DNA from 4 places in the Streptomyces sp. NBC_00654 genome. Region 1 is predicted to be linked to each of the others. Evidence: riboswitches for the same ligand, from Rfam matches in the RefSeq annotation. Region 1 holds a riboswitch; each other region holds the start of a gene.

Region 1 (6,984 bases):
GCTGGTCCTGGTGACCGGGGAGCCCCTGTCGGGGAAGACCAGGACGGCCTGGGCGGCACTGTTCAGCAATCTCTCCGGCACGACGCGGATCTACGCGCCCCCGCATGGAACGGACCTGCGGGGCCTGCCCGCCGTCCTGCGCGAGCGGCACGGCGAGAACGCCGTCCTGTGGCTCGACGACCTGGAGGGCCACCTCGGCGAGAACGGCCTGACCGCGGCGGTGCTCGCCGACCTCGTCGCGCGGAGCACGCCGGTGATCGCCACGATGGGCGACGAGGCGTACGACACACACCGCTTCGGCACGTCCGCGAGTGCCCGGGTGCTGATCGGGGTGGAACCGGTCGAGCTGAGCCGTGAATGGAGCCGGGACGAGATGTCGAGGCTGGTCGAGAACATGTCCGACCGCCGGCTGGTGGGCGCGTACTACGCGGGCAACGACCAGGGTGTCACCGAGTACCTGGCCATCGGCCCCGAGCTCGCGGACGAATGGCGTCGCGCCCGCCGCGCCAACGCCCATCCGCGCGGACATCTGCTGGTGCGCGCCGCGATCGACCTGGCCCGCTGCGGGGCCGGCGACGATCTCGCGCTGGACGTGCTGCGCCGGGCGCACCGGTTGTACGGGGCGGAGTACGTCAGGGCCGAGCGGGAGAGTCTCGTGGACGCCCTCGCCTGGGCGTCCGGCGTCCGGCACGGGGTGACCGGAATGCTCGTGGCGGGCCGGGGCAGGAACACCTGGCGGGTCTACCACTCCCTGGTGGCGGACGCGCACGACCGGGCACCGGGCTTCGCCTCCCCGGTGCCCCTGGAGATGTGGCTGCTCGCCCTCGAAGTGGTGCGCGGTGTCAGCGGGCTCCGCGACGACATCCACCAGCGGGCCCACGCGGCGCTGGAGCCGGACGCGGACGGCGATCCGGACGTCCTGACGGCGCTCGGCCGGATCGACCGGGAGTTCGGCGACGAGGCCGCCTCGGAGCGCTGGTTCCGGAGCGCGGCGGACGCGGGCAGCACCGAGGCTGCGGCCCTGGTCGGGAAGGCGCTGGCAGCCCGGGACGAGGCGGAGGCGGCGATCCCGTATCTGGAGGCCGCGGCGGAGGCGGGAGACGTGGAGGCGCAGCGCGAGCTCGGCTCCGTACTGGCCGAACGTGCGGAGTTCTGGCTGACCGAGGCCGCGGAGGCGGGCGACGGCCCGGCGGCGCAGCGGCTGGGCGACCTCCACCGGGGGCAGGGGCACACGGGTTCCGCCATGCAGTGGTACCTGAAGGCGGCCGCGTGCGGGCAGGAGGCCAATGTCGCGTGGCAGGTCGGCTCGCTGCTCCACGACTGGGAGCAGCCGGAGGAGGCGGAGAAGTGGTACGGAAAGGCCGTCGCGCAGGGCGACGCCAGGGCGATGAACAATCTGGCGCTGATCCGTGACGAGGCGGGCGCCAAGGAGGAGGCGGAACGCCTCTACCGGCAGGCCGCGGAGGCCGGGAACTCCAGTGCGGCCTGCAACGTCGGGCATCTCCTGCAGGGCCGGGGAAAGACGGAGGAGGCGCGGCACTGGTTCGAGCGGAGCCATGGGATGGACGACTACAACGCGGCCTACGCACTCGCGGTGATGCTGGAGGACGAGGGCAACGAGGCCGAGGCCGAGGAGTGGTTCGGCAAGGCCGTCGAGGCCGGACACCACTGTGCCGAGCAGGCGCTCGCCGATCTGCGGGCGGCCCGTGAGGAGCGGCCGGATAACGTCGAGGGGTGAACGCCAGCCCCGCCGAGCCCGCAGCCGAGCCTCCCGCCGACGCCCCCGCGCCCGCGCACTCCGACGCAGCCGAGCCCCCCGCCGACGCCCCCGCGCCCGCCCCCGTCTGCCCGTACGCCCCCGGCGCCTTCGGAGACACGGCCCCCGCGCCCGCGCCCCCCGCCCCCGAACTCTTCACCTGGGAGTTCGCCACCGACCCGTACCCCGCCTACGCATGGCTCCGTGAGCACAGCCCCGTGCACCGGACGACGCTGCCCAGCGGGGTCGAGGCCTGGCTCGTGACGCGGTACGCGGACGCCAAGCAGGCTCTCGCCGACTCCCGGCTCTCCAAGAACCCGGCGCACCACGCCGAGCCGGCGCACGCCAAGGGGAAGACGGGCATCCCGGGGGAGCGCAAGGCGGAGCTGATGACGCATCTGCTGAACATCGACCCGCCGGACCACACCCGGCTGCGCCGGCTCGTTTCCAAGGCGTTCACCCCGCGCCGGGTCGCGGAGTTCGCGCCGCGCGTGCAGGAGCTGACGGACCGCCTCATCGACAACTTCATCGAGGAGGGGAAGGCGGACCTCATCCATGACTTCGCCTTCCCGCTCCCCATCTACGCCATCTGCGATCTGCTGGGTGTTCCGCGCGAGGACCAGGACGACTTCCGGGACTGGGCGGGCATGATGATCCGCCACGGCGGCGGCCCGCGCGGCGGGGTGGCCCGGTCGGTCAAGAAGATGCGCGGCTATCTCGCGGAGCTGATCCACCGGAAGCGGGAGGGCCTGGGGGCCGAGGGCGAGGACGACGACCTGATCTCGGGTCTGATCCGGGCGAGCGACCACGGCGAGCACCTCACCGAGAACGAGGCCGCCGCGATGGCCTTCATCCTTCTCTTCGCCGGATTCGAGACCACGGTCAACCTCATCGGAAACGGTACGTACGCCCTGCTGCGCCACCCGGAACAGCGGGCGCTCCTCGATCGCGCGCTCGACGCGGGGGACACGGAGCTGCTGGCCACGGGCATCGAGGAACTGCTGCGGTACGACGGACCGGTAGAGCTGGCCACCTGGCGCTTCGCGACCGAGGCGCTGACGCTCGGGGGGCGGGACATCGCCGCGGGTGATCCTGTGCTCGTCGTGCTCGCCGCGGCCGACCGGGACCCGGAACGGTTCGACGACCCGGACACGCTCGACCTCGCACGGCGTGACAATCAGCACCTCGGCTACGGGCACGGCATCCACTACTGCCTGGGAGCGCCGCTCGCCCGGCTGGAGGGGCAGGCGGCGATCGCGACGCTGCTACGACGCCTTCCGGAGCTGCGACTTGCGGGAGAACCGACCGATTTGCGGTGGCGCGGAGGTCTCATCATGCGTGGACTGCGCACGCTGCCGGTGGAGTTCGAGCCGGGCCGGCGGCACAACAGAAGTGACGCTGCGTCAACTCTGTGACTTTCACGTGATCTGCGCTGCATCGACTTGTGACACACGTTCGAGTCCCGCTAGGTTCACCGTTCAACGCCTCGAACGGGGCGTCACGTGACTCGCCGGTCACCTCAGTACCCACACCAGTCAGTCGCACGGAAGGCAAACCCCATGGGCTCCGCGAACGGCAGACACCGCCGCCCTCGCCAGGCACCCGCCATCGTCGTCGCCGCGGGCGTGACGGGATCGGCCATTGCGATCCCGCTGCTCGGCGCGGCCGGTGCGCACGCCGCCGAGGCCTCGACCTGGGACCGGGTCGCGGAGTGCGAGAGCGGCGGCATGTGGAGCGCCGACCTCGGCAACGGCTTCTACGGCGGGCTCCAGTTCTCGCAGGACACCTGGTCCGCGTACGGCGGCACGGCGTTCGCGCCCCGGGCCGACCTCGCCAGCCGCTCGCAGCAGATCGCCGTGGCGGAGAAGGTCCTGGGCGACCAGGGTCCGAAGGCCTGGCCCAGTTGCGCGGTGATCTCCGGACTCGCGACGGACAGCTCGCTGCCGGGCGTCGACCCGGGTCCCGCGCCCTCCGCCGACCCTTCGGATATGGCGCCGGCGGACGGACTGCCGGACGGCGGGACGGACGGGACGGCGGACGAAGCCGACGGCGGTGGTACGCCGGGCGGGAACGACGCCTCCGGCGAGGCGGCCGACCCCTCGTCGAGCCCTTCCGCGCCGCCCGCGAGCCCTTCCCCGAAGGCGCCCGCACCCGAGGGCTCCTCGGCGCCTGACGCCCCGAAGGGCACGGACGGCACCGGAGGCAAGCACCGCGGTACGCCGGCCCCCGAGGAGAGCCGGGCCGCGGACCGGGACGGCGGGCGCGAGTCCGGCCGGCATGCCTCGCGCGGCGAGGGCGAGGCGCGCGACGGCGGTACGGCACCCGTCGGCGGCGACTACACCGTCCGGCCGGGCGACAGCCTCTGGGCGATTGCTGACGCACAGAAACTCCCCGGTGGATGGACCGCGCTGTACGAGGCGAACAAGGATGCCGTCGGGGTGGACCCGGACCTGATCCTGCCCGGCCAGAGCCTGGAGCTGAGCCCGGACGCGGCCCCCTCCGGCGATGTCGAGGGCGCCGCCGCCAACTGATCCAATTCGGGAAAACGCCCCGAAATCCGGGGTAGTTCAGAGGCCTATGTCCACTTATGCGTAAGTGAGACATGGGTCTCTTTGCTTCAACTGGCGTGTCTCGTCCGCCGGGTCCGCCCATATCGCCCCCGACCTGCGGAAACGTTCCTCTGTTGATGGCAAGTAAGGCCCGATTGACCGGTATGTCCATCTTTGAATGTGGGGGTTGCCTGTGTTTACGGTCGGAACCGCTCGCACCGCGGGCCCCGTCGACCGTCACGCCGAATCCTGCCGTCGGTCGAAGGGAACAGACGCGTAAAGCGCCGTAGGCAGGAGCGGGGGACCCAGGTAAGCGCCGGGCCCGGTCGACTCGTCCCGTACGAGAGCGATCAGGACCGGCTTGGGGTGAAGTCGCGTGCTAGGACACGCGGCCGGGCAACTCACTTGGCCCGAACCCGACAGCTCACCTCGTAGGCGTCGGTGAGGAGAAGTTCCATGCTGCGTAACAGCAAGGGCAAGCACCGCCGCCCGTCCAAGGCCGTCCGTGTCGCCACGCTCGCCGGTGTCGCCGGTGCCGCCGTCGCCGTCCCGCTGATGGGTGCGACCGGCGCCTCCGCCGCCTCCGTCTCCACCTGGGACGCCGTCGCCCAGTGCGAGTCCGGTGGCAACTGGTCCATCAACACCGGCAACGGCTACTACGGCGGTCTGCAGTTCTCGCAGTCCAGCTGGGCAGCCGCCGGCGGTACGCAGTACGCCGCCCGCGCCGACCTGGCCACCAAGTCCCAGCAGATCGCCACCGCCGAGAAGCTCCTCGACATGCAGGGCCCCGGTGCCTGGGCCTGCGCCGGTGCCGGCGGTCTGACCAACGACGGTGTGGACCCGGGTGTCGACACCGGCTCCGGCCAGGCCGAGCAGGAGCAGGCCCAGCCGAAGCAGCAGGCCCAGCCGAAGCAGCAGGAGCGCCAGGCCGAGCAGCCCGCCTCCCGCGGCGAGCAGCGCACCGCCCCGGCCGCCCCCAAGGCCGAGTCCGCCAAGACCGTGACGACCCCGACCGGTCAGAAGGTCCAGAAGGGCGACGGCGAGTACAAGGTGAAGTCCGGCGACACCCTCAGCAAGATCGCTGAGAAGGAAGGCGTCAAGGGCGGCTGGCAGAAGGTCTTCAAGCTCAACGGCGACATCGTCCAGGACGCCGACCTGATCTTCCCGGGCCAGCAGCTCCACCTGAAGTAGTCCCCGCCCGGCCCGGAGCGCTCCCGCTCCGGCCGAAGCGGATCACGGCTTCTCCTCCCTCCGAGGGGGACGTCCGGCGGCATCTCCCTCGGCTCCGCCCCCGGCCCGGCGCGCTCACCCCCCGTGCGCGCCGGGCCGGGGTGTTTTGGCTGCGCGGCCGGCTCCGTGCGTTCAACTTCTGTAGTTACCAGCCAGTAAATTTCTTGACCTTCCTCCCGGTATGCGGGCCCTTGGGTCCTTTTTCGTCCCAGGAGACGGGCGGTCGGCCGCCCCACGGGGCCGAGCCGGTTAGGCTCGTGTCGCAAGGCCACAGTGACCCTGCACAACCAGCGTCATATCCCAGAAGGAGATGCCTCGTGCCGTCCATCGACGTCGTCGTAGCCAGGGAAATCCTCGACTCCCGGGGCAACCCCACGGTCGAGGTCGAGGTTGGCCTCGACGACGGCAGCACGGGACGTGCTGCTGTTCCGTCCGGCGCCTCCACCGGTGCGTTCGAGGCCATTGAGCTTCGCGACGGTGACCCCAACCGCTACCAGGGCAAGGGCGTCGAGAAGGCCGTCCTCGCCGTCATCGAGCAGATCGGCCCGGAGCTCGTCGGTTACGACGCCACCGAGCAGCGCCTCATCGACCAGGCGATGTTCGACCTGGACGCCACCGAGAACAAGGCCTCGCTCGGCGCCAACGCCATCCTCGGTGTCTCGCTGGCCGTCGCCCACGCCGCGTCCGAGGCGTCCGACCTGCCGCTCTTCCGCTACCTCGGCGGCCCGAACGCGCACCTGCTGCCCGTTCCGATGATGAACATCCTGAACGGCGGCTCGCACGCCGACTCCAACGTGGACATCCAGGAGTTCATGATCGCGCCGATCGGCGCGGAGTCCTTCTCCGAGGCCCTGCGCTGGGGCGCGGAGATCTACCACACCCTGAAGAAGGTCCTGAAGACCAAGGGCCTGTCCACCGGACTCGGTGACGAGGGCGGCTTCGCCCCGAACCTGGAGTCCAACCGCGCCGCCCTGGACCTCATCGTCGAGGCCATCAAGGAGGCCGGTTACGTCCCCGGCCGCGATATCGCGCTCGCGCTCGACGTCGCCGCGTCCGAGTTCTACAAGGACGGCAGCTACGAGTTCGAGGGCAAGTCCCGCTCGGCCGCCGAGATGACCGAGTACTACGAGGAGCTCGTCTCCGCGTACCCGCTGGTCTCCATCGAGGACCCGCTGTACGAGGACGACTGGGCCGGCTGGAAGGTCATCACCGACAAGCTCGGCGCCAAGGTGCAGATCGTCGGCGACGACCTCTTCGTCACCAACCCGGAGCGCCTGGCCCGCGGCATCGAGGAGGGCTCCGCGAACGCCCTGCTCGTCAAGGTCAACCAGATCGGTTCGCTGACCGAGACCCTGGACGCCGTCGAGCTGGCCCAGCGCAACGGCTTCAAGTGCATGATGTCGCACCGTTCCGGTGAGACCGAGGACGTCACCATCGCCGACCTCGCCG
Region 2 (6,984 bases), on a different contig from region 1:
CTGGGACACGATGCGGCGGTGCACCGGCTTCATACCGTCGCGGGCGTCGGGCAGGGCCCTGGAGTAGATCACCGAGTACGCGTACTCGAGGAAGGAGCCCTGCATTTCGTCGACGACGTCGATGTCGAGGATCTTCTCCTCGAAGTCGTCCGGCGGCGGGGTCTTCGTGCTACGGCGGGCCATCGCGGCTGCGACTCCTTCACGGATTCTGATCGGGCAACCTGAGGTTCTGACGCGGACCATTGTGGACCGCCGCACTGACAACGCCGACCTCGACCCGTCCGAAGCGGTCCGAAGCGGCCCCACGGGACCCGGCACGGGCCCCGGTTGCGGCAGCATCTACAGCAACATCGACGGAACGGGAACTTCGCCAGGTGTCGGTGCGCTTGCTTACAGTGGCAGGTCTGGCAGGAAATCCAGTATCGCGATCGAAGGGACGTACATGCCCATGGGTCACACGGCCACAGCACAGGCCGGCTCCGGCGGCTTGACAGCGACCGAGCACCGCCTGGCCAACGGTCTGCGTGTGGTGCTCTCGGAGGACCATCTGACCCCGGTCGCCGCGGTCTGTCTCTGGTACGACGTCGGGTCGCGCCACGAGGTCAAGGGACGCACCGGCCTGGCTCACCTTTTCGAGCACCTGATGTTCCAGGGCTCGGGCCAGGTCAAGGGGAACGGGCACTTCGAGCTCGTACAGGGGGCCGGTGGCTCGCTCAACGGGACGACCAGCTTCGAGCGGACGAACTACTTCGAGACCATGCCCACCCATCAGGTGGAGCTGGCTCTCTGGCTGGAAGCCGACCGGATGGGCTCCCTCCTCGCCGCACTCGACGAGGAGTCCATGGAGAACCAGCGCGACGTCGTGAAGAACGAGCGGCGCCAGCGCTACGACAACGTGCCCTACGGCACCGCGTTCGAGCGGCTGACCGCCCTCGCGTATCCGGAGGGCCACCCGTACCACCACACCCCGATCGGCTCGATGGCCGACCTGGACGCCGCGACCCTTGAGGACGCGCGTACGTTCTTCCGCACGTACTACGCCCCGAACAACGCGGTGCTCTCGGTGGTCGGCGACATCGACCCCGAGCAGACGCTGGCCTGGATCGAGAAGTACTTCGGCTCCATCCCCTCCCACGACGGCAAGCAGCCGCCGCGCGACGGCACGCTGCCCGAGGTGATCGGGGAGCAGCTGCGCGAGGTGGTTCAGGAAGAGGTCCCGGCGCGTGCGCTGATGGCGGCCTACCGGCTGCCGCACGACGGCACCCGGGCCTGCGACGCCGCGGATCTGGCGCTGACCGTGCTGGGCGGCGGCGAGTCGTCCCGGCTGCACAACCGTCTGGTCCGCCGCGACCGTACGGCGGTGGCCGCCGGATTCGGGCTGCTGAGGCTCTCCGGAGCGCCCTCGCTGGGCTGGCTGGACGTCAAGACGTCCGGCGGCGTCGAGGTGCCGCAGATCGAGGCGGCGGTGGACGAGGAGCTGGCCCGGTTCGCCGCCGAGGGCCCCACGCTCGAGGAAATGGAACGGGCCCAGGCCCAGTTGGAGCGCGAGTGGCTGGACCGGCTCGGCACGGTCGCGGGCCGCGCCGATGAACTGTGCCGGTACGCCGTCCTGTTCGGCGACCCGCAGCTCGCCCTGACCGCCGTGCAGCGGGTGCTGGACGTCACCGCCGAGGAGGTCCGGGCGGCCGCCGAAGCGGCGCTGCGCCCCGACAACCGGGCGGTGCTGGTCTACGAGCCGCTGGAGCCGGCGGCCGACGAGGCCGCCGACGACACCGAAGGCACCGACGCGCCCGAGGGGGCGGACAAGTGAGCGACGCCGCCGCGACTGGAGTAGCCATGGAGTACCACCCGCAGCCCGCCCCCGGCGTGGCCCGGCCCTGGGCGTTCCCCGCCCCCGAGCGCGGTTCCCTGCCCAACGGGCTGACCGTGCTGCGCTGCCACCGCCCCGGCCAGCAGGTCGTCGCCGTGGAGATCTTCCTGGACGCCCCGCTGGACGCCGAGCCCGAGGGGCTCGACGGCGTGGCCACGATCATGTCCCGGGCACTGTCCGAGGGCACGGACAAGCGCAGCGCCGAGGAGTTCGCCGCCGAGCTGGAGCGCTGCGGTGCCACGCTCGACGCGCACGCCGACCACCCCGGCGTCCGGGTCTCCCTGGAGGTTCCCGCTTCCCGGCTGGCCAAGGCGCTGGGCCTGGTCGCCGAAGCGCTGCGGGCCCCGGCCTTCGCCGAGAGCGAGATCGAGCGCCTCGTCGGCAACCGGCTCGACGAGATCCCGCACGAGCAGGCCAACCCCGCGCGGCGCGCCGCCAAGCAGCTCTCCAAGGAGCTGTTCCCGGCGACCGCGCGCATGTCGCGCCCGCGCCTGGGCACCGAGGAGACGGTGCGGCGGATCGACGCGGCGGCCGTGCGCGGCTTCTACGACGCCCATGTCCGCCCGTCCACCGCGACGGCCGTGATCGTCGGCGATCTGACCGGGGTCGATGTGGACGCGCTGCTCGCCGACACCCTCGGCGACTGGTCCGGAAACGCCGGCCAGTCCCGTCCGGTGCCGCCGATCACCGCCGACGACACCGGCCGTGTCGTCATCGTGGACCGTCCCGGCGCGGTGCAGACGCAGCTGCTCATCGGCCGGATCGGCGCGGACCGGCACGACAGCGTCTGGCCGGCCCAGGTGCTCGGCACCTACTGCCTGGGCGGCACCCTCACCTCCCGGCTGGACCGGGTGCTGCGTGAGGAGAAGGGCTACACCTACGGTGTCCGCGCCTTCGGCCAGGTCCTGCGCTCGACGGCTCCGGGCTCGGCCTCCGGGGCGGCGGGCGCCGCGATGCTGGCGATCAGCGGCTCGGTGGACACCGAGTCCACCGGACCGGCGCTGGCGGACCTCTGGACGGTGCTGCGGACCCTGGCGGCCGACGGGCTGACGGATGCCGAGCGCGAGACGGCCGTGCAGAACCTCGTGGGGGTCGCCCCGCTTAAGTTCGAGACCGCGGCGTCGGTCGCGGGCACCCTGGCCGACCAGGTCGAGCAGCACCTCCCGGACGACTTCCAGGCCCACCTCTACGCCCGCCTCGCCGAGACGGGCACGGTGGAGGCGACCGCCGCCGTGGTCAACGCGTTCCCGGTGGACCGGCTGGTGACGATCCTGGTGGGGGACGCGGCGCAGATCGAGGAGCCCGTGAAGGCCCTCGGCATCGGTGAGGTCTCGGTCGTCAGCTGACTCTCCGGGTACGCGGTCAGCGGGCGCTCGATGCTCCCGCTGTCGTATACCGGGGCACAGGGGACCCCGGTGCGACTCGTCGCGCCGGGGTCTTCCTTTTTGTCCGATTAGGTTCCTTTGCGGGGGAAGTTGCTCTTCTGTCCTGTGGGATGAGCGACAAAACCCGCTGTCCGTTTGCTGCGGGAAAGTTGTGCCGCTTAGCGTCGGCTCCGCTGTCCGTCATCCGTATGCCGCGTCCGCGGCGCCGGGCAGCCATCGCCGAGTCCCCGTCAGGCGCGAGCCTGGGGAGCCGGGGACCCACGAAGTCCCTGGGGTGAATCGGATGCCCGTGCCCCGTACGAGGCCCAGGTGTCCGTAGGAGACCTTCCTGCTCCGAACCCGTCAGCTAACCCGGTAGGCGAGAAGGAAGGAAAGGATCAGCCCCTCCATGGCGTTCACCCGTGCCACCGGGAAGCACCGTGCCCCGAGCCGCCTGACGCGCAAGCGCGCCCAGGTCGCCGGCGTCGCGGCTCTGGCCACCACCGGCGTCATCGGCGGTATGGCCTCCCCGGCCCTCGCCGCGGACTCCGAGGCCCACCCCGTCGGCGACACCGGCCTGACCGCGGTCATCGCCATCGACGCCACGCTCGCCCACCAGATCGACGCCCAGGCGAAGGCCCAGGAGCACCAGGCCGAGGTCGCCGCCGAGGCGAAGGCCAAGGCCGTCGCGGAAGCCGAGGCCAAGGCCGCGGCCAGGGCCAGGGCGAAGGCGGAGGCCGAACGCAAGGCCGAGGCCCGCGCCGAGGAGGTCCGCGAGGACAAGGCGCGCGCCGCCCGCGCCGCCGAACGCGCCCGGCTGAACTCCTTCCACCTCCCGGTCGCCGGCTCGTACGTCAGCACCGGCTATCAGTCCAGCGGTTCGCTCTGGTCCTCCGGCAGCCACTCCGGCGTGGACTTCCACGCGGCCTCCGGCTCCTCCGTCGTCGCCGTCGGCGCGGGTACGGTCGTCGAGGCCGGCTGGGGCGGCGCGTACGGCAACAACATCGTGCTCCGGATGACGGACGGCACGTACACCCAGTACGGCCACCTCTCCTCGATCGGCGTCTCCGTCGGCCAGAGCGTCACCTCCGGCCAGCGGATCGGCCTCTCCGGCTCCACCGGCAACTCCACCGGACCGCACCTGCACTTCGAGGCGCGCACCACGCCCGAGTACGGCTCCGACATGGACCCGGTCGCCTATCTGCGCGCCCACGGCCTCAACGTCTGACCGTCTCCGCACCCCGCCGATGGCCCTGGCTCCCCGCCGGGGCCTTCCGCGTTTCTCGGACCGGAGCCACCGGAGCCGCCGGGGTCACCGCACCCTCCGCCGAAGTGCCCGGTGGCCGAAAGATATCCCCCGGATTTCCCTGCGCCATCGGAAATTCCGGCCGATTGTCATAGAGTCACGGAACAGGCGTCGGCCGGCCGCGTTTTTCGCGGGGATTATGGCGGAGGTTCGGACATGCGCATTCCCGCGCATTCGGTATGCACGGCAATCCGTGACGACATCGTCTCCGGTGTCTTCGAGCGCGGCAGCCGCCTCACCGAGGAGGTGCTCGCGCGGCGCTACGGAGTCTCCCGGGTCCCGGTCCGCGAGGCGCTGCGCACCCTGGAGTCCGAGGGTTTCGTCGTCACCCGCCGGCACGCCGGTGCGTGTGTGGCCGAGCCCACCGAGCAGGAGGCCGCCGACCTGCTGGAGGTCCGGATGCTCCTGGAGCCCCTGGGGGCCGCACGCGCCGCCCAGCGGCGTACCGAGGCCCATCTCAAGGTGCTGCGCGGCCTGGTCAGGCTGGGGCAGGAGCGGGCCCGCCGGGGCGAGGGCGAGGATCTGCGCTCGCTGGGCGGCTGGTTCCACGAGACCCTCGCGCAGGCCTCCGCCAGCCCCGGTCTCATCGCCCTTCTCGCCCAGCTGCGCCACAAGACCGCCTGGATGTACGCGGTCGAGCAGCCCGTCCGCCCCGCCGACTCCTGGGCCGAGCACGGCGCCATCGTGGACGCCGTGGCGCGCGGCGACGCCGAACGGGCCAGGGCGCTGGCCGCCCAGCACGCCGAGCGGGCCATGTCCGCGCACCGGCCGCGCCGCACCGCCCGCCGGGTGTCCGCGCTCCGGGCCGGGACCGGGTGAGCGATCCGCAACACGGCGTAAACATCGCGGGTGTCCGGCATTAACAATTACGCCGTATACAAAGTGAAGTAATTCCGCAGGGCTTTGTTTCCGCTGCCCGAATCAGGTCGGGCGGTAATTGTGTGCCGATAGGAACGAAAGAGCCGCGGCTCCCTGTCGGGATACCGCGGCTCGGTCGGGGAAGAAACCCCGGTCTGATCCGTGCGGGAATCAGACCGTCTCCGGAAGCTCCTCAAGACCCTCGGCGACCAGCTTCGCCAGACGGTCCAGGGCGGCCTCCGCGTCGTCCGCGTCGGACGCGAGCACGATCTCCTCGCCGCCCTGCGCGCCCAGGCCGAGCACGGCGAGCATGGAGGCGGCGTTCACCGGGTTGCCGTCGGCCTTGGCGATCGTCACCGGGACGCCGGAAGCCGTGGCGGCACGGACGAAGATGGAAGCGGGGCGGGCGTGCAGGCCCTCGGCCCAACCGACGTTTACGCGGCGCTCAGCCATGGTTCTGCCCTTCACGAATCAATGGTTGTCTAGACCAGTCTCTCATGCAGTGCGCGGTGCTGTGCCCGACCGCCGTTCCGGCCGCGCCGCCGGCCGGCCTCCTCAGACTGCCCCGGCCCCGCCCCCTCCGCGACCGGTGTGCCGGTCGTAGGCTTTGGCCATGCACCCGAAGCCGGAGCAGAGTCCGCATCACGTGTACCCCGACCACTGGGAAGCGGACGTGGTGCTCCGCGACGGTGGCACCGCGCGCATCAGGCCCATCACCACCGACGATGCCGAGCGGCTCGTCAGCTTCTACGAGCAGGTCTCCGACGAGTCGAAGTACTACCGCTTCTTCGCCCCGTATCCGCGTCTCTCCGACAAGGACGTGCACCGCTTCACCCATCACGATTACGTCGACCGGGTGGGCCTCGCCGTCACGATCGGCGGTGAGTTCATCGCGACCGTCCGCTACGACCGGATCAACGAGCAGGGGCGGCCCGCCTCCGCGCCCGCCGACGAGGCCGAGGTCGCCTTCCTCGTCCAGGACGCCCACCAGGGCCGCGGGGTGGCCTCGGCGCTCCTCGAACACATCGCCGCGGTCGCCCGCGAGCGGGGCATCCGCCGCTTCGCCGCCGAGGTGCTGCCCGCCAACAACAAAATGATCAAGGTGTTCCGGGACGCCGGATACACCCAGCAGCGCAGCTTCGAGGACGGCTCCGTCCATCTCACCCTCGACCTCGAACCCACCGCCGAGTCCCTCGCCGTCCAGCGCGGCCGTGAACAGCGGGCCGAGTCGCGCTCGGTGCAGCGGCTGCTGGCCCCCGGCTCCGTCGCCGTCATCGGCACCGGCCGCACCCCCGGCGGGGTGGGCCGCACCGTCCTGCGCAATCTCCTCGGCTCCGGCTTCACCGGGCGCGCCTACGCGGTCAACAAGGCCTTCGACGACGGCCTGACGACGCTGGACGGCGTCCCCGCGCACCGTTCCGTCGGCGAGATCGACGAGCGGGTCGACCTGGCCGTCATCGCCGTCCCCGCCCACCGGGTGCCCGAAGCGGTGGCCGACTGCGGCGAGAACGGCGTCCAGGGGCTCGTGGTGCTCTCCGCCGGATACGCCGAACTGGGCGCCGAGGGCCGTGAGCTCCAGCGCGAAC
Region 3 (6,984 bases), on a different contig from region 1:
GCTGATCAGCGGCCGTCCCGCCAGCTCGGCGACCGGCAGCCGGCCCGTCCCCTCGGCGAGCCGGTGGCCGACCGCGGTGACGAGGACCAGTTCCTCGACCAGGAGAGGCTCGACGACGACGCCCATGGGCGGGGGACCCGCGGGCGCCGGTTCGTACGCATGGGTCAGGGCGAGGTCGACCTCTCCGGCAGCCACGGCGGTGACTCCCTCGGGCGGCTCGTAGTCGGTCACGGCGAGCTCCACATCCGGATGTGCGCGCCGGAACGCGCTCAGGACCGGCGGCAGCAGGTGGATTCCGGCCGTGGTGAACGTGCCGACCCGCAGCCGCCCCCCGGAGAGCCCGGCCAGCTGAGCCAGCTCGTGCCGAGCCTGGTCCAGCTCGTCCAGGACCCTTCTGGCCCGGCCCGCCAGCAGCTCACCGGCGGCCGTCAGCCGCGCCCCGCGATGATGACGAACCAGGAGCGCCGCACCGGCCTCGCGCTCCAGTTTGGCCAGCTGCTGGGAGAGAGCAGGCGCGGTGTAGCCCAGGCGCGCGGCCGCACGCGTGATCGATCCGGCCTCGGCGACCGCCACCAGCGCCGCCAGCCGTGTCGGGTCGTACATTAAGCGTTCCTTTTGGCAGACCCAGAAGATTGCAAGTACACGCTAAAGGCTCTTCCGGTCCAGGGTGTAACCATGGACGCACAACTGCTCGCCTTCACGGGAGTCGCCGCGGGGATGGTCGCGCTGCCCGGCGCCGATTTCACCGTCGTCGTACGCAACGCACTCGCCTCGCGCCGTTCCGGGGTCGTCACCGCGCTGGGTGTCGCCGGGGGGCTGCTGGTGCACACCGCGCTGGCCGTGGCGGGCCTGGCCGCGGTGCTGGTCACCATGCCCGTGCTGTTCCGCACCGTCCAGCTCCTGGGCGGCGCGTATGTGCTCTGGCTCGGTCTCAGCGCTCTGTTCGCGTGGCGACGTCGGCCCGCCGAGGCGGACCGGACAGCGCAGCCGGAGGCCGGCCCCGTGCAGAAGGAGCTGGGACGCTCCCTGCGGCAGGGCTTCCTGACCAACGCGCTGAACCCCAAGGCGCCGGTGCTCTTTCTCAGCCTGCTGCCCCAGTTCGTGCCCGACGGGCAGCCGCCACTGCCCAGGACCCTGCTGCTCGCGGCCGTCGTCGTGGTGCTGGCGCTCATCTGGTTCCCGGCCGTGGCCCTGCTGGTGGACCGGCTGGGGCGGTGGCTGCGCCGGCCGCGTACCGCCCGTGCGATCGAGGGCGGCAGCGGCGCGGCGCTCACCGCACTGGGGCTCGTGCTGGTGACCGGACCGCTGCTGCGCTGAAGCGGGTCCGGCCGTGGGTCAGGCCGTGGGTCAGCGGACCCGTCCGTACCACACGCTGTTCGACCAGATCTTCTCCAGCCGGACCACCGCCCCGGTCTTCGGGGAGTGCCAGATCTTTCCCTTGCCCGCGTAGATGCCCACGTGGTAGACGCTGCGGCCGGAGTGGAAGAAGACCAGATCACCCTTCTTCCGCTTGGACTTCGAGATGTGGTGGGTCTTGTTGTACTGCTGCTGGGCCGTGCGCGGGAGTTTCTTGCCGGCCTTCTTGAAGGAGTAGAGAGTCAGCCCCGAGCAGTCGAACCGGCGCGGACCGGATGCTCCGTACTTGTAGGGCGATCCCTTCTTCGACGCGGCGATCGTGAGCGCCTTCGTCGAGTGCGTGGCGGCCTCGGCCTCGTTGACCAGCCCCGGCGCCAGCATGGCGGAGCCGACGGCCAAGGTGAGGACCGAGGCCGTACCGGCCCGGGTAAGCAGAGACGGGACATGTACCTGCGCAGTCATGCGCAACCCTTCGTCAGCCGCCTGTGAAGGATGACCTGTCGGGTTCGGGCTGGCGAAGTTGCCCGGCCGCACTTGGCGGCTTCACCCCGAGGGGCGACCGGTTGCCCGGCCGACCCGTTGTGCTCGGGTCCTCCACTCCTGCCGATCCACTTCTGTCGACCAGTCATCCGGGCAGTGGCAGGACTCGGCGTCCGCCCGGACCGCCCCGCCGCGGTGGCGGGGGCTTGTCGTCCCAGGGATCTTGACTCACGAAGTGCCGGATTTCCGAGCTGAAACAGCGATTTGTGAGAGTCGTCACGACTGATCCGTTCGGGTGGACGAGCCCGATTTCCGCCCTCGGCCGGGCTGCCCGACCAGCCTCGCACCAGCGACGGAACGTCAGATTCCGAGTACTGTCCACGCGCTGAGCGCAAGTTGGGCTGTCCCTCGTGAGGGGGAATGCCTACGCCGAACGAGGGAGGAAATCTGATCTCCTTGCCGGGCGTGTCGCGGGGCGGGCGCGGAGAGGTGTGGCGGGGCGCGGAGGGGTGCGGAGGCGCGCATGAGATGCGGCGAGGTGTGGAGTGGTGAGGAGTGGTGAGGACTGGCGTGGCCAGGTCCCGGCTCCCCGTGATCGGGAGCCGGGAGCCGGTGGCGGACGTGGTGCCGGGCGTTGTGCCGGATGCGGTGCCGAGGGGTCGGCCGGGGCGGACCCCGGCCGAGTGGCGGGCCTGGGGTCCGGTCAGCCCACCGGCGGCGGGGGCATGGTGACCCGGCCGGCGCGCCGTTCTCCGTCCAGCAGGCGCAGGGCCCGCGCCAACGTCGCCGCGTGGATCTGCGCTTCGCCCCGTTCGTGCATCAACGCCAGGGCGTCGCGCAGCGCCGTGGCCCGGGAGGCCAGGGCCTGCGCGGCCCGGAGCGCGCCATAGGTGTCACTGCCTCGGGCCGGGTTGATCCGGCCCAGTTGGTCGAGAACTTCCAGGTAGCGGTCGATGAACTCCCCCTCGGCGCGGGTCAGCGCGGGGAGCGGCGGGTACTCCGGTGGAAGCATGGTGGGTTCACCTCGGGGGGTGCGGCGGCCGGGACGGGCCGCGGTTCTCCATGACGTGGTCCACGAGCCCGTACGCCTGGGCGGCTCGGGCGTCGAGGATGGTGTCGCGCTCGATGTCGGCGGTGATCTGCTCCGTGGACCGGCCCGTGTGACGGGCCAGCATGGCCGCGAGCATCTCGCGCACCCGCATCAGCTCGCGTGCTTCGATTTCGAGATCGGACGGCTGGCCCTGGACCGGTTCGTCCAGCGTCGGCTGCCGGATGACTACCCGGGCGCCGGGCAGGGCATGTCGGCGGCCCGGCGCGCCTGCCGCCAGCAGCACGGCGGCGCTGGAGAAGGCCTGGCCGAGGCAGAACGTCTCCACGTCGCACGCCAGGTACTGCATGGTGTCGTAGATCGCGGCCATGGCGTTGAACTCGCCGCCGGGGGAGTTGATGTAGAGCGAGATGGGCCGGTCCGGCTCGGCGTGCTCCAGATACATGAACTGTGCGATCAGGTCGGTTGCCGCGGTGTCGTCGACCGGGGTGCCGAGGAAGACGATCCGCTCGGACAGCAGCTTGGAGTACGGGTCCAGGGTCCGGGTCCCGGTCGCGGTGCGCTCGGTGAACTCCGGCAGGACGTAACGGGCGGCAGGTCGGATCATGGCGGTGCCTCTCCTGGGGTCTGCACGGTTGTTCTCGGTGGGTCGCTGTTCCGCGGGCGCGCCGTTCCCGGGTACGTGGTCCCTGGGGACCCGCGGCCGCGTCCGTAAGAAATGTACAGGACGTACAGAAAGCTTTGGCGGGGCACGCGCCTGGTTCTTGGCACCGGGGTGGCTGTCCGGGGTCGGTGCCCAGGCGTTCGGGGACACGGGTCGGGCATGCGAGGGGCGGAATGCTGCCGCTGCACCCCGGTGGAGCGGACTCCCTGCTCCGGGAACCCCGTGCCGCCTCTGGCTCTTGATGGAAGCGGACGTGCTGTTCCGGGCGGTCCAGGAGGACGTGCGGGCGCAGGCGGCGTTCATCGCCGCTGCCCTTGCCCTCCTGCCGGGGCTGCCTGCGGAGTCCGCCGAGGCTCGGTTGTCAGAAGCAACGGGCTTGTGGGTCCGCAGCCAAGTGCCGCGTGGCCTGTCTCCGCGCGCTCGCAGTAGAGGAAGCCTCGTTCTGACGCAGGTCAATCATCGTGGGCGATCAGTGTGAGTCGGCCTCGTCGGAACAGGCGACCGGACGCCTTCGGCGGAGTCGTCCCGCGGGAGATGCCCCCGGTCATGCCGCATGGCCGAATCACCGCATTCGAGGCCATCCCCTCCCCGGGGTGTCCATATTTGGGCGCCAATGGATGAATTAGGGGCGATTTGCCGAGATGTGAATATCTGTGAAATCGAAACGTGAATGAGTCAATTCAGGCAGTGATGTGAGTCACTTGACACATTCATCGAACAGGTCTTAACTGCCCACGGCAGTTGAACTGAATGCCGGGAATTCCTTCCGGTATCCATATCTTCTGCCACCGAACAAGCATCTCGTTCATCACGCATGGAGGTTTTCATGAAGCTCGTTCGCCTCGTCAATAAGTTCCGCCCGGAGAAGAGTCTCAAGGCTTACGCCTGGTACGGCTGGATTTAATCAGGTAGTTTCCTTGCCGGGCTCGCGTCGGTCAGGAATTCTTGCCGACGCGAGCCGCCTACCCATGGAGTTCACCCATGTCTATGCTCCGCGCCGGCGGGAGCGGTCGGGTTACTGAGTTCGCGCCGAGGCTCGACGAGCTATTGAGCCGTTATCGCGATGCGTCGCTGTTCCGTCTGGAGCCCGACACGATCGGTGTATCCGGCGCCGATCTGATGGACAGCCTGCTCCGCAGCAGACCGGCCAACGCGGAGGAGAGGCCTACCTTCAAACCCGTCCAGAAGCGGCTTGTCAGCCGTGCCGACGCATCCACCTTTATGCAAGCCGTGGGCTCGGACGTACGAACCGCGCTGCAACGTCCCCTCGAGGACGCGGTCGACCTGACCGGCCGGTGGCCGCATGTGGCGCATGTCTACCTGCGGGATCTCGTTTTCGGGGACGAAAGTCTGCGATTCCGGGTTCTGGTCGACCGCCGACTGGAGTTGACCCCGAAACTGACTTGGTCGGCCGTCGCCTCCGGTGCCGCTTTGTTGGGCAGACCCGGGCCGGACGTGCCGCTGTCAAAACTTGCCGCTCTCGTTCTCGATTCCACGAACTACAGTGACCGGCGCTATGCCATGTACCTGTACCGGCGAGTGGCGGCACCCGTATGCTTCACCGTCTCCGCGCTTGTCACCAGCGCCCTGTGGCTCGGAGCTCCGTTCAGCGACGACGTATCGAATCGGAATATCCTCCTTGAGGCACTCCGACTGCTTCCCCCGTCGTGGAATATCTTGCGAGTGGCTTCCCCGGAGTTCTCGGACGTGGACGCACGGATCGGCCCGAAAGACGACGTCCTGCTGCTTCCCCTGCTGAGCCACCGCGACCCCAAGCTCTGGGAGGAGCCCGACGAGTTTCACCCCGAACGCTGGGACGAGCTGGATGGAGATACTCATCCCGGCTATCTGCCCTTCGGCCACGTGAGCGAACGATGCTGGGGCCGTCATATGGTCCTGCCCCTGGCTGAACGGCTCCTGGAAATCGTGCGCCGGGACGGCCTCGTGGTGAGTCCGGACCAGACCAGGGGGAAGGTCGAACTCGATGGATTGCTCGAAGTGTCCGAAGTGCGGATGACTCGACCGTGACGCTCCTTGAACCTGGCGGAACTGTCGCAGTGTGTCCGCGCGGGAATCACGCGCATGGCTTGAGAACGAGTCCTGGTTCTGGCTCAGCCTCTGCGAAGCCGTAGCCGCGCAGGTGGTCCACCACGCCGACCAGGTAGTGCAGGCCGTTGTCCACCGGCGGGTGGTGGACCCCGGCGGCCAGGTCTTCGGCGCCCGTTGTGGCGCGAGTGTCTTCGCCGCCGCGTCGACCGCGGCTTGCTCGGCTCCGGCACCGCGCCCTTCTTCCCGTCTGCCATCGTGTGCGCTCTCCTCATGGTTCTGTCGGCCTGACGGTGTCCAGCGCACTGCCGCCATGCATTCGCCACTGACGCCTTTGGCCGCTGGGGCGACGGCCACAGGCTTCAACGGCAACGGCATCTCCTGCCGGCGGGCGTACGCGGCGCCGACGGCCTCCAACCGGCGGTCGGGAACCGCGTCGCGCCGGAAGCGTGGATCCTCAATGTGACGAGCCGGAGCCGATGCCGGGCAGCGTCATGCGACTCACCGGACAGGCTCTGACGCCCAGGTAGCGGGTGATCCCGGCAGTTCCCGCGAGGCCGGGAGGCATGATCGCTACGTGGAGCCGGCAGACACCGCCTCGTGCCGGGCTGTAGAGCTGGTGTCCAGCGAGACGCTTCACCTCTAGACTTGAAGAGTTCTGCAATTTGTTAGTTGTCATGTTGGTCAAGCGAGTCGGGCGGGGAGTGACGGTGGGCGGGTTCACCGAGGCAGCGCGACGGCGTATCCGTGAGGCACGGGCCCGGCTGGTGGCGGCGCTGGAGGCCGAGGACGCCTATGAGGCGGCGATGGCCGAGGACGAGCTTGAGGACGCGCTCCGTCTGGCCCGCGATCACGGCGTCGGCCCGGAGACGGAGAACGGAATGGGCGGGCAGTGAACACGACGACGGTGCCGCTGTACCAGGCGAAGGCGGAGTTCTTCCGGATGCTCGGTCATCCGGTGCGCATCAGGGTGCTGGAGCTGCTGCAGGAGGGGCCGCTCCCGGTTCGTGACCTGCTCGCGGCGATCGAGATAGAGCCCTCCAGCCTCTCCCAGCAGCTGGCGGTGCTGCGCCGCTCGGGGATCGTGAGTGCGACTCGGAAGGGCTCGACCGTCGTCTACGAGCTGGCGGGCGGGGACGTGGCGGAGCTGCTGCGGGCCGCCCGGCGGATCCTGACGGTGATGCTGGCCGGGCAACAGGACCTGCTGGCCGAGCTGCACGGCGCCGAGACCGGGACGACTGGGCCGTGAGGTGGGGCAACCGCGGGCGTGAGCGGACCGGGGTACCGGCGCTGCCGCGTGTTGACCAGGCATGTACCGCCGGGCACTCGCCGGACGCGGAGGTGACGGTCACCGTGGTTGCCGGGCAGCTGGTGATCGGGGTGGGTGACC
Region 4 (6,984 bases), on a different contig from region 1:
GGTAGCGGTCGGCGATGGACCGCAGATGGACGTTGTACGTCGCGATCTTCCCGCGCATGTGCCGCAGCACCGGCACGCCGCGGGTGTCGAACCCGGTGGTGATCATGACGGTGCCGACCGCGTTGCTCAGATCGGCGACCGCGCGCTCGAAGCGCTCGGCCAGATCGTCGGGGTCGGTGCCCGGCCTGATGATGTCGTTGCCGCCCGCACAGAAGCTGACCAGCTCGGGGGCCAGCTCCTTGGCGCGGGGGACCTGTTCCTCGACTATCTGGTCGAGGAGGCGTCCGCGTACGGCGAGATTGGCGTACCGGAAATTCCCGTGCGCGGATTCCTCCGGGCTCGTCGCGGTGTCGGGGACCGGGAGCCGGTCCGCCAGCAGGACCGCGAACCGGTCCGCCCAGCCGACGAAGGTCCCGTCGGGGCCGGGGTCTCCGACTCCTTCGGTGAAACTGTCGCCAATCGCCGCGTACGACCCGATGATGCCTGGTTGATTGTTTCTCGAATCGTCTGCCACAAGCGCATATCCTGCACCGTCGAATGTGACCTACGCGACCGTAATACGGGGTTGACGGGTGGTGAGATAGACCACCCGGTCAGTTTTTGGTAAAGCCGGAATAAGAACAGGGACGGTGCGCCGAAGCGCACCGTCCCTGATCATGTCCGGTCGTCACCGCTCCATCAGATGGAGACGCCGTGCTGGCGCAGGTACGCGACCGGGTCGACGTCCGAGCCGTAGCTCGGGCCGGTGCGGACCTCGAAGTGGAGGTGCGGGCCGGTCGAGTTGCCGGTGGAGCCGGAGAGGCCGATCTGCTGGCCGCCGGTGACGGCCTGGCCCACGGAGACGCTGAGCGAGGACTGGTGGGCGTACTGGGAGTACATGCCGTCGGCGTGCTTGATGACGACCTCGTTGCCGTACGAACCGCTCCAGCCGGCCGAGACCACGGTGCCCGGGCCGATGGCGCGGACGACGGTGCCCGACGCGGCCTGGAAGTCCGAGCCGGTGTGGTAACCGCTGGACCAGCTGGCGCCGGAGGCGCGGTACTGGGTGGTGACGTTGGCGTTGGCCACCGGGGTCGTCCAGCCGGAGCTGTTGCTCTGGGAGGCGCTGGTGTTCGTGGAGGTGGTGGACTTTCCGGCCCCGGAGGACGGGGCCGAGGAGTCCGCGGACGAGGCGGTCTTCGGGGCCGGCTGCGCCTTCGGGGCGGCCGGGGCGGCCTTCGGAGCGGCCTTCTCCGGCTCCGCCTTCGACGGGGCCGGCGCGGACTGCGCGGCGTCGGCGGGACCGGACGCCTTGGCGCCGAGGGTCAGCTTCATGCCGGGGAAGATCAGGCTCGGGTTCTCGCCGACGACCTCGCGGTTGTCCTGGTACAGCTTCTGCCAGCCGCCCTTGAGCTTGTGCTCGGCGGCGATCTTCGAGAGGTAGTCGCCGGAGACGACGGAGTAGGTCTTCGAGGCGCCGGGGGCCGCGGCCGCGGCACCCGGGGCGGTGTGCGCGGCGGCGACCGAGGCGGCGGCGGGCTTGGCCGCGGGCGCGGCCTTCTCCGCGGCGTGCGCTCCGGTGGCACCGATCAGCGGGAGGGCGAGGACGGCGCCGCCGGTCCCTGCGGCGAGGACACCGCGGGCGATCGGGCCGGTCTTCGTACGACGGTGCTTACCCATTGCGGGCATGGGGGAATTCCTCTCCGGCGCCTACGAGGTGAGCTGTCGGGTTCGGGCTGGAGATGCCCGGTCGCTCTCGGCGACTTCACCCCGAGCCGGTCCGGATCTCTCCGGGCCGGCGGCTTACCTGGGTCCCCCGCTCCTGCCACACGAGTGTGGGTGGGTACGAATTCCGGGCGGCGGCAGGATTAGGCGATCCGTCCGGATTGACGGTGACCGTAAACGAGTCAGGACGACAGGAACAAGCCATCGGTTGCCTGCCGGAATCCCCGATTCAATTTCGGTCCGGAATTCCCGTCACACTCCGTGGATTACGGATCTTGGCATTCCGCGCGGCGCCCGGATCACCTCCGGGCGCCGCCACCACACACCGTCACGGATATGATCCCGCTCACCAGCGGGCCACCATCTCCCCCACAAACAGGGCACGTTCCCTCAAATGCCCCATTCCGGACATGTCATGGTCACCGCTTCTGACGCAACCTCAGCACCCGGGCGTCCAGGTCGCCGCTCAGCCCGGTGTGCAGCCCGTGATGCAGCAGCACCGATCCCTGGTATTCCGCTCCGGTGTCCTGACAGACGTACGTCGCCGAGGCGTCCAGGCCGCGCAGCCGCAGGGCCGGCGGCCGCTGGCCGAACCGCTGTGCCTCCAGCCACATCAGCACCACGGCCTCCTCGCCCAGGACGTAGCTCACCGCGCTCAGCCCGCCGCGCGGCGCCGCGAGCCGGTGGAGGGCCCCGTGCTGCACCACCGGGCGGATCTCCTTGTAGAGGGACACCCAGTCCCGCGCCTCGGCCAGCTCCTCCGGGCTCCACTCGGTGAGGTCGCCGCCGACCCCGAGCACCCCGGCCATCGCGCTGACGAAGCGGAACCGCAGCGAACTCATCCGGTTGTTCAGCTGGACGTTCGGGCTGTCGGTGACCCAGGCCGCCATCACCCGCGCCGGATGGATCTGCCCGAAGCCCTCCTGGATGGCGAGCCGGTCCAGCGGGTCGGTGTTGTCGGAGGTCCACACCTGATCGGTCCGGGAGAGCACGCCCAGGTCGACCCGGCCCCCGCCCCCCGAGCAGGACTCGAAGGCCACGCCCGGGTGCGCGGCGCGCAGCCGGTCGAGCAGCGCGTACAGCGCGTCCACGTGCGCGATCCAGAGCTTCTGCGGGTACTCCTCGCCCGGCCAGCCCGCCTCGGTGAAGCAGCGGTTGAAGTCCCACTTCACATAGTCGATCGGAGCACTGGAGAGCAGCGCGTCGAGCTGCTCCCACAGGTATTCCTGTACGTCCGGCCGGGCGAGGTTGAGCACCAGCTGATGGCGGAACTCGGTCCGCGTACGGCCGGGGACGTGCTGCACCCAGTCCGGGTGGGCCCGGTAGAGATCGCTGTCGGGGTTGACCATCTCCGGCTCGACCCAGATCCCGAACCGCATGCCGAGTCCGCGCACCTCGTCGGCGAGCGGCCGCAGCCCGCCGGGGAAGCGGTCGGGGTTCGGTGTCCAGTCACCGAGCCCGGCCCGGTCGCTGGTGCGCTGCCCGAACCAGGCGTCGTCCACCACGAACAGCTCGACACCCATCTCCGCCGCGCGCACGGCGAGCGCACGCTGCTGTTCCATGGAGATGTCGAAGCCGGTCGCCTCCCAGGAGTTGTAGAGCACCGGCCGCGGCGTGCCGGCGTCCGGGATCACATGGGCCAGCTGCCAGGCGTGCCAGGCCCGGCTCGCCCCGCCGAAGCCGTCCGGGCTCCACAGGCCGGCGAAGACGGGTGTGGTGTAGGACTCCCCCGGCGCGAGCCGCAGCAGGCCGGACTCGTCGTAGCCCGCGCCCCCGTTGATCTGCACGAGACCGTCGGGCAGCTGATGCACGGCGATCCGCCAGGAACCGGACCAGCCCAGGGCGCAGCCGTACACCTCTCCGTGTTCCTCGGTCGCGGCACCGTCCGCGTCCAGGGCCACCCATGGCAGATGCTGGTGTCCGGTGTGCCCGCGGCGGCTGGAGAGGATCTTCTCGCCGTACGTGAGTTCCGACCGCACCAGCCGGGACTCCGCCGCCCAGCTGCCGTGCAGCTGGCTCAGCCGCCAGTTCTCCCGGGCCGGCAGCGTCCAGGTCGCCGCGTCGGCGCGCAGCAGCTCCAGGGGCGGGCCGTCCGGGCCGGCGTGGGCGACGGTGGTCCAGCGCTCGATCACATCGGAGTCGTCGCGCATCCGGTAGTGCAGGGTCAGCGCGAGGCGGTGCACGGCGTCCGTGAAGCCCAGCCGGAGTTCGTCACCGTCCGTCTCGGCGCCCCCGAACGCCCACTCGGTCCCCCTGACCTCGTCGGTCCGTACGGAGAGCGCCGGGCGGACGAACCGGGGACCGCCCTCGACCGGGTACTCCTCATGGCCGTCGAGCGGAGAATCGAAGCCGGGGCAGGGCGGGAAGGGCTCGGCGGCCAGCGCCTCGGCCGCGGCCATCGTGAGGCGCGGCCCCCAGTGCAGGTGCAGCAGCTCATCGCGGTCGGTGAGGTGGAGCGCGTAGCTGCCGGTCGCGCCACTGAGCACCCAGGTACGGCCCGTGTCACCAGTCTCGATCATCATTTCCCTCACGTTCGAACAGTTCCGCACATCATCGACCACGGTGACGGTGCGGGGCAATGCCCGTGCGGGTTTGTGTGGCGAGCTGTGCGCCTCGTCCGAGATGATTGCCTGAGGAATCGATGTCGTATCGTCACGAGCGTGCCCTCGTCGGCGAGCAGCGCCGACGCCAGACACCCCAGGAGCCGCCGTGACTCAGCAGGTGCCGCAGGTCCCGCCGACAGAATCCGAGCTGACCGGAGTCCGTAATTTCCGTGATGTGGGAGGGCTCCCCACCACGGACGGACGCCGCGTGGCGTTCGGGCGGCTCTACCGCAGCGGCCACCTGGCACACGCCACGGAGCAGGACACGGCGGTCCTCGGCAGGCTCGGCCTGCACACGGTCTTCGACTTCCGCAACGACGCCGACCGGAAGCTCGACGGCCACGACGTGGAGCTGGCGGGGGTGCGCAATGTCAGCATCCCCCTCTCCGACCCGGCCGACGGCGCCGAGTTCTGGCGGCTGGTCCGGGACGGCGACATCGCCCAGCTGCGCTCGATCCTCTCGGGCAGCAAGGGCACGGACCGGATGATCACCTCGTACCGGTCGATCATCCGGGACCGCACCGCCGAGCACAGCCGGGTACTGCACGCCCTGGCCGAGGACAGCGTCCCCGCCCTGATGCACTGCGCCGCGGGCAAGGACCGGGCCGGTCTCTCGATAGCCGTGTCGCTGCTCGCCGTGGGAGTGGAACGGGAGGCCATCGAGGCCGACTACCTCAAGTCCAACGACGCGCACCGCCGCTACCGGGTGCGGCGCTCGGACACCTCGGAGACCGGGATGTCCCCGGAGGTCCTCGAACTGCTGAACCCGCTCTTCGGCGCGCACGCCGCATACCTCGCCGCGGCCTTCAGCACCATCGAGGAGATCTGGGGAACCACGGACCGCTACCTCACCGAGGGACTGGGCCTTGCCCCGGAGACACGGGAGCGGCTGCGCGAGCGGCTGCTGGACGAAGCCTAAAGGCTGGTCACTTGTTGCCGCCCGCCACGGCGAACAGCAGGTACAGGAAGCCGGCGATGACGTGTCCTGCCACCAGGTAGGCGAAAAGCCGGATCACGACCCCGCGCGGCATCTTCCGCTCCTGCGGGTCGTAGTTCTTGGGCCGCTGCGGGGTCAGGGGGTCGTAGTTCTCGGAATCGGACATGACAGTCCTCTCTGCCGGCCGCACGGCCGGTGAAGCGAAGGGTTCGACGGGGGCGCGGTGACCGGGCGGGGCCCGGTCAGCGCCGGTGGATCCCGCTGCCGAGACACAGTTCGGCGGCGGGGCTCTGCATCAGCGAGTGAACGAAGAGCAGCTCCGCGCCGCCGCGGTCGAGCGCCGCGATCCGGTGCGGGGTGAGCGAATCGAAGTGCGCGCTGTCGCCGGGGGCGAGGTCGTGCACCGTCTCCCCCAGGATCACCCGCAGCGTTCCGTCGAGGACGTACAGCCATTCCTCACCGGGGTGGACCCGCACGAGATCGCTCTGCGCGCCGTAGGGGACCCTGACGCGCAGCGCCTGCATGGCCCGGCCGGAGCCGCCCGCCTGCCGGTACATCCAGCCGTCGGCCTCGGCGCCCTCGAAGCGGCCGCCGCGGACGATCGCGTCACGTTCGGGGGGTGTCTCGCCGAGCAGCTCGGAAACCGTCGTACCGTAGATACGGGCGAGCCCGAGCAGCATGGGCAGCGAGGGCTGCCTGCGGCCGGTTTCGAGCCGGGACAGATGGGCCGGGGAAAGCCCGGCCCGCTGGGCGGCGGTCTCCAGGGTGAGACCGCGTCCGCGGCGCAGTTCGCGCAGGCGGGGTGCGACGCCGGGGAGCTCGTCGGCCACCCCTCCGTCAGGAGGATTCATGCCTCCATTGGGCCAGGATCTTTCCTCGGAGGCAAATTTCTTACCTCCGAGGCAAAACATCCCCGGGGGCCCTGACGCCACCCGTCCAGTGCCCGCTCAACGGCTGGTCAGCGGCTGGTCAACGGTTGGCGACGGCCTGCTTCACCAGGGTCCGCCCGAAGTCCCACATCAGCCCCCCGCCGCTGTGCGCGTCGTCCATGACGTCGGTGAACGCGGTCACGAAGCGCTCCACCTCCGGCTCCCCGACGACCAGCGGCGGAATCAGCTTGATCACTTCCAGATGGTCGCCGGAGACCTGGGTGAGGATGCGGTGCTTGCGCAGCAGCGGCACCACCACCATCTGCGCGAAGAGCCCTTTGCGGGCCGCCTGGAGCATGGTCCAGCGGCTGCGGAGCTTCAGCGAGGACGGACGGCCGAACTCGATGCCGATCATCAGCCCGCGCCCGCGCACCTCGTGCAGCAGCTCGTAGCGGTCGACGAGGGCGGCCAGCCGCTCCCGCAGCAGGTCACCGGTACGCCGGGCGTTCGCGACCGTCTCCTCGTCCTCCATCACCGCGAGCACGGCCAGTCCCGCCGCCATCGCCTGGGCGTTGGAGCCGAAGCTCGCGGAGTGGACGAGGACCCGGTCCATCGACGAGTAGACGCGCTTGAAGATCCAGTCCTTGCCGAGGGTCGCCCCGACCGGCACATAGCCGCCGGAGAGCGCCTTGGCGACACAGATGAGATCGGGTTCGACGCCCTCCTCGTGCTGGTACGCGTAGAAGTCGCCGGTCCTGCCGAGCCCGGTCTGCACCTCGTCGGCGATGAGGAGCGCCTTGTGCTTGTGCAGCAGTTCCTGTGCGGCCCGCAGAAAGCCCGGCGGCGCGGCGTGCACGCCCTTGCCCTGGAC

What was found. A riboswitch is a leader RNA that binds a small molecule or an ion and turns the genes downstream of it on or off. The one in region 1 is predicted to bind cyclic di-AMP.
Region 2: it holds a riboswitch for cyclic di-AMP, as region 1 does, so the genes downstream of both, OHA98_RS10830 (M23 family metallopeptidase) here and OHA98_RS34675 (transglycosylase family protein) in region 1, are expected to answer to the same signal.
Region 3: it holds a riboswitch for cyclic di-AMP, as region 1 does, so the genes downstream of both, OHA98_RS24975 (C40 family peptidase) here and OHA98_RS34675 (transglycosylase family protein) in region 1, are expected to answer to the same signal.
Region 4: it holds a riboswitch for cyclic di-AMP, as region 1 does, so the genes downstream of both, OHA98_RS14475 (LysM peptidoglycan-binding domain-containing M23 family metallopeptidase) here and OHA98_RS34675 (transglycosylase family protein) in region 1, are expected to answer to the same signal.

Annotation. Positions count from the first base shown of each region.
Region 1 is NZ_JAPEOB010000003.1:534,453-541,436, reverse strand. Features, by position in the region: gene OHA98_RS34690 (tetratricopeptide repeat protein) at 1-1,738, shown strand, start outside; gene OHA98_RS34685 (cytochrome P450) at 1,735-3,171, shown strand; gene OHA98_RS34680 (transglycosylase family protein) at 3,316-4,287, shown strand; cyclic di-AMP (ydaO/yuaA leader) riboswitch at 4,578-4,758, shown strand; gene OHA98_RS34675 (transglycosylase family protein) at 4,762-5,496, shown strand; gene eno (phosphopyruvate hydratase) at 5,853-6,984, shown strand, end outside.
Region 2 is NZ_JAPEOB010000001.1:2,512,764-2,519,747, forward strand. Features, by position in the region: gene OHA98_RS10815 (DNA topoisomerase (ATP-hydrolyzing) subunit A) at 1-183, opposite strand, end outside; gene OHA98_RS10820 (pitrilysin family protein) at 443-1,810, shown strand; gene OHA98_RS10825 (pitrilysin family protein) at 1,837-3,216, shown strand; cyclic di-AMP (ydaO/yuaA leader) riboswitch at 3,463-3,631, shown strand; gene OHA98_RS10830 (M23 family metallopeptidase) at 3,644-4,462, shown strand; partial or broken gene OHA98_RS10835 (GntR family transcriptional regulator) at 4,697-5,403, shown strand; gene OHA98_RS10840 (HPr family phosphocarrier protein) at 5,570-5,851, opposite strand; gene OHA98_RS10845 (bifunctional GNAT family N-acetyltransferase/acetate--CoA ligase family protein) at 6,012-6,984, shown strand, end outside.
Region 3 is NZ_JAPEOB010000002.1:1,059,086-1,066,069, reverse strand. Features, by position in the region: gene OHA98_RS24985 (LysR family transcriptional regulator) at 1-603, opposite strand, end outside; gene OHA98_RS24980 (LysE family translocator) at 676-1,317, shown strand; gene OHA98_RS24975 (C40 family peptidase) at 1,348-1,818, opposite strand; cyclic di-AMP (ydaO/yuaA leader) riboswitch at 1,822-2,008, opposite strand; gene OHA98_RS24970 (hypothetical protein) at 2,540-2,848, opposite strand; gene OHA98_RS24965 (ATP-dependent Clp protease proteolytic subunit) at 2,856-3,491, opposite strand; gene OHA98_RS42985 (tryptorubin family RiPP precursor) at 4,363-4,452, shown strand; gene OHA98_RS24960 (cytochrome P450) at 4,530-5,576, shown strand; gene OHA98_RS24955 (hypothetical protein) at 6,272-6,490, shown strand; gene OHA98_RS24950 (helix-turn-helix transcriptional regulator) at 6,487-6,843, shown strand.
Region 4 is NZ_JAPEOB010000001.1:3,379,985-3,386,968, reverse strand. Features, by position in the region: gene OHA98_RS14480 (SGNH/GDSL hydrolase family protein) at 1-514, opposite strand, end outside; gene OHA98_RS14475 (LysM peptidoglycan-binding domain-containing M23 family metallopeptidase) at 679-1,668, opposite strand; cyclic di-AMP (ydaO/yuaA leader) riboswitch at 1,674-1,831, opposite strand; gene OHA98_RS14470 (alpha-galactosidase) at 2,124-4,223, opposite strand; gene OHA98_RS14465 (tyrosine-protein phosphatase) at 4,414-5,226, shown strand; gene OHA98_RS14460 (DUF6126 family protein) at 5,234-5,410, opposite strand; gene OHA98_RS14455 (helix-turn-helix domain-containing protein) at 5,487-6,095, opposite strand; gene OHA98_RS14450 (aspartate aminotransferase family protein) at 6,214-6,984, opposite strand, start outside.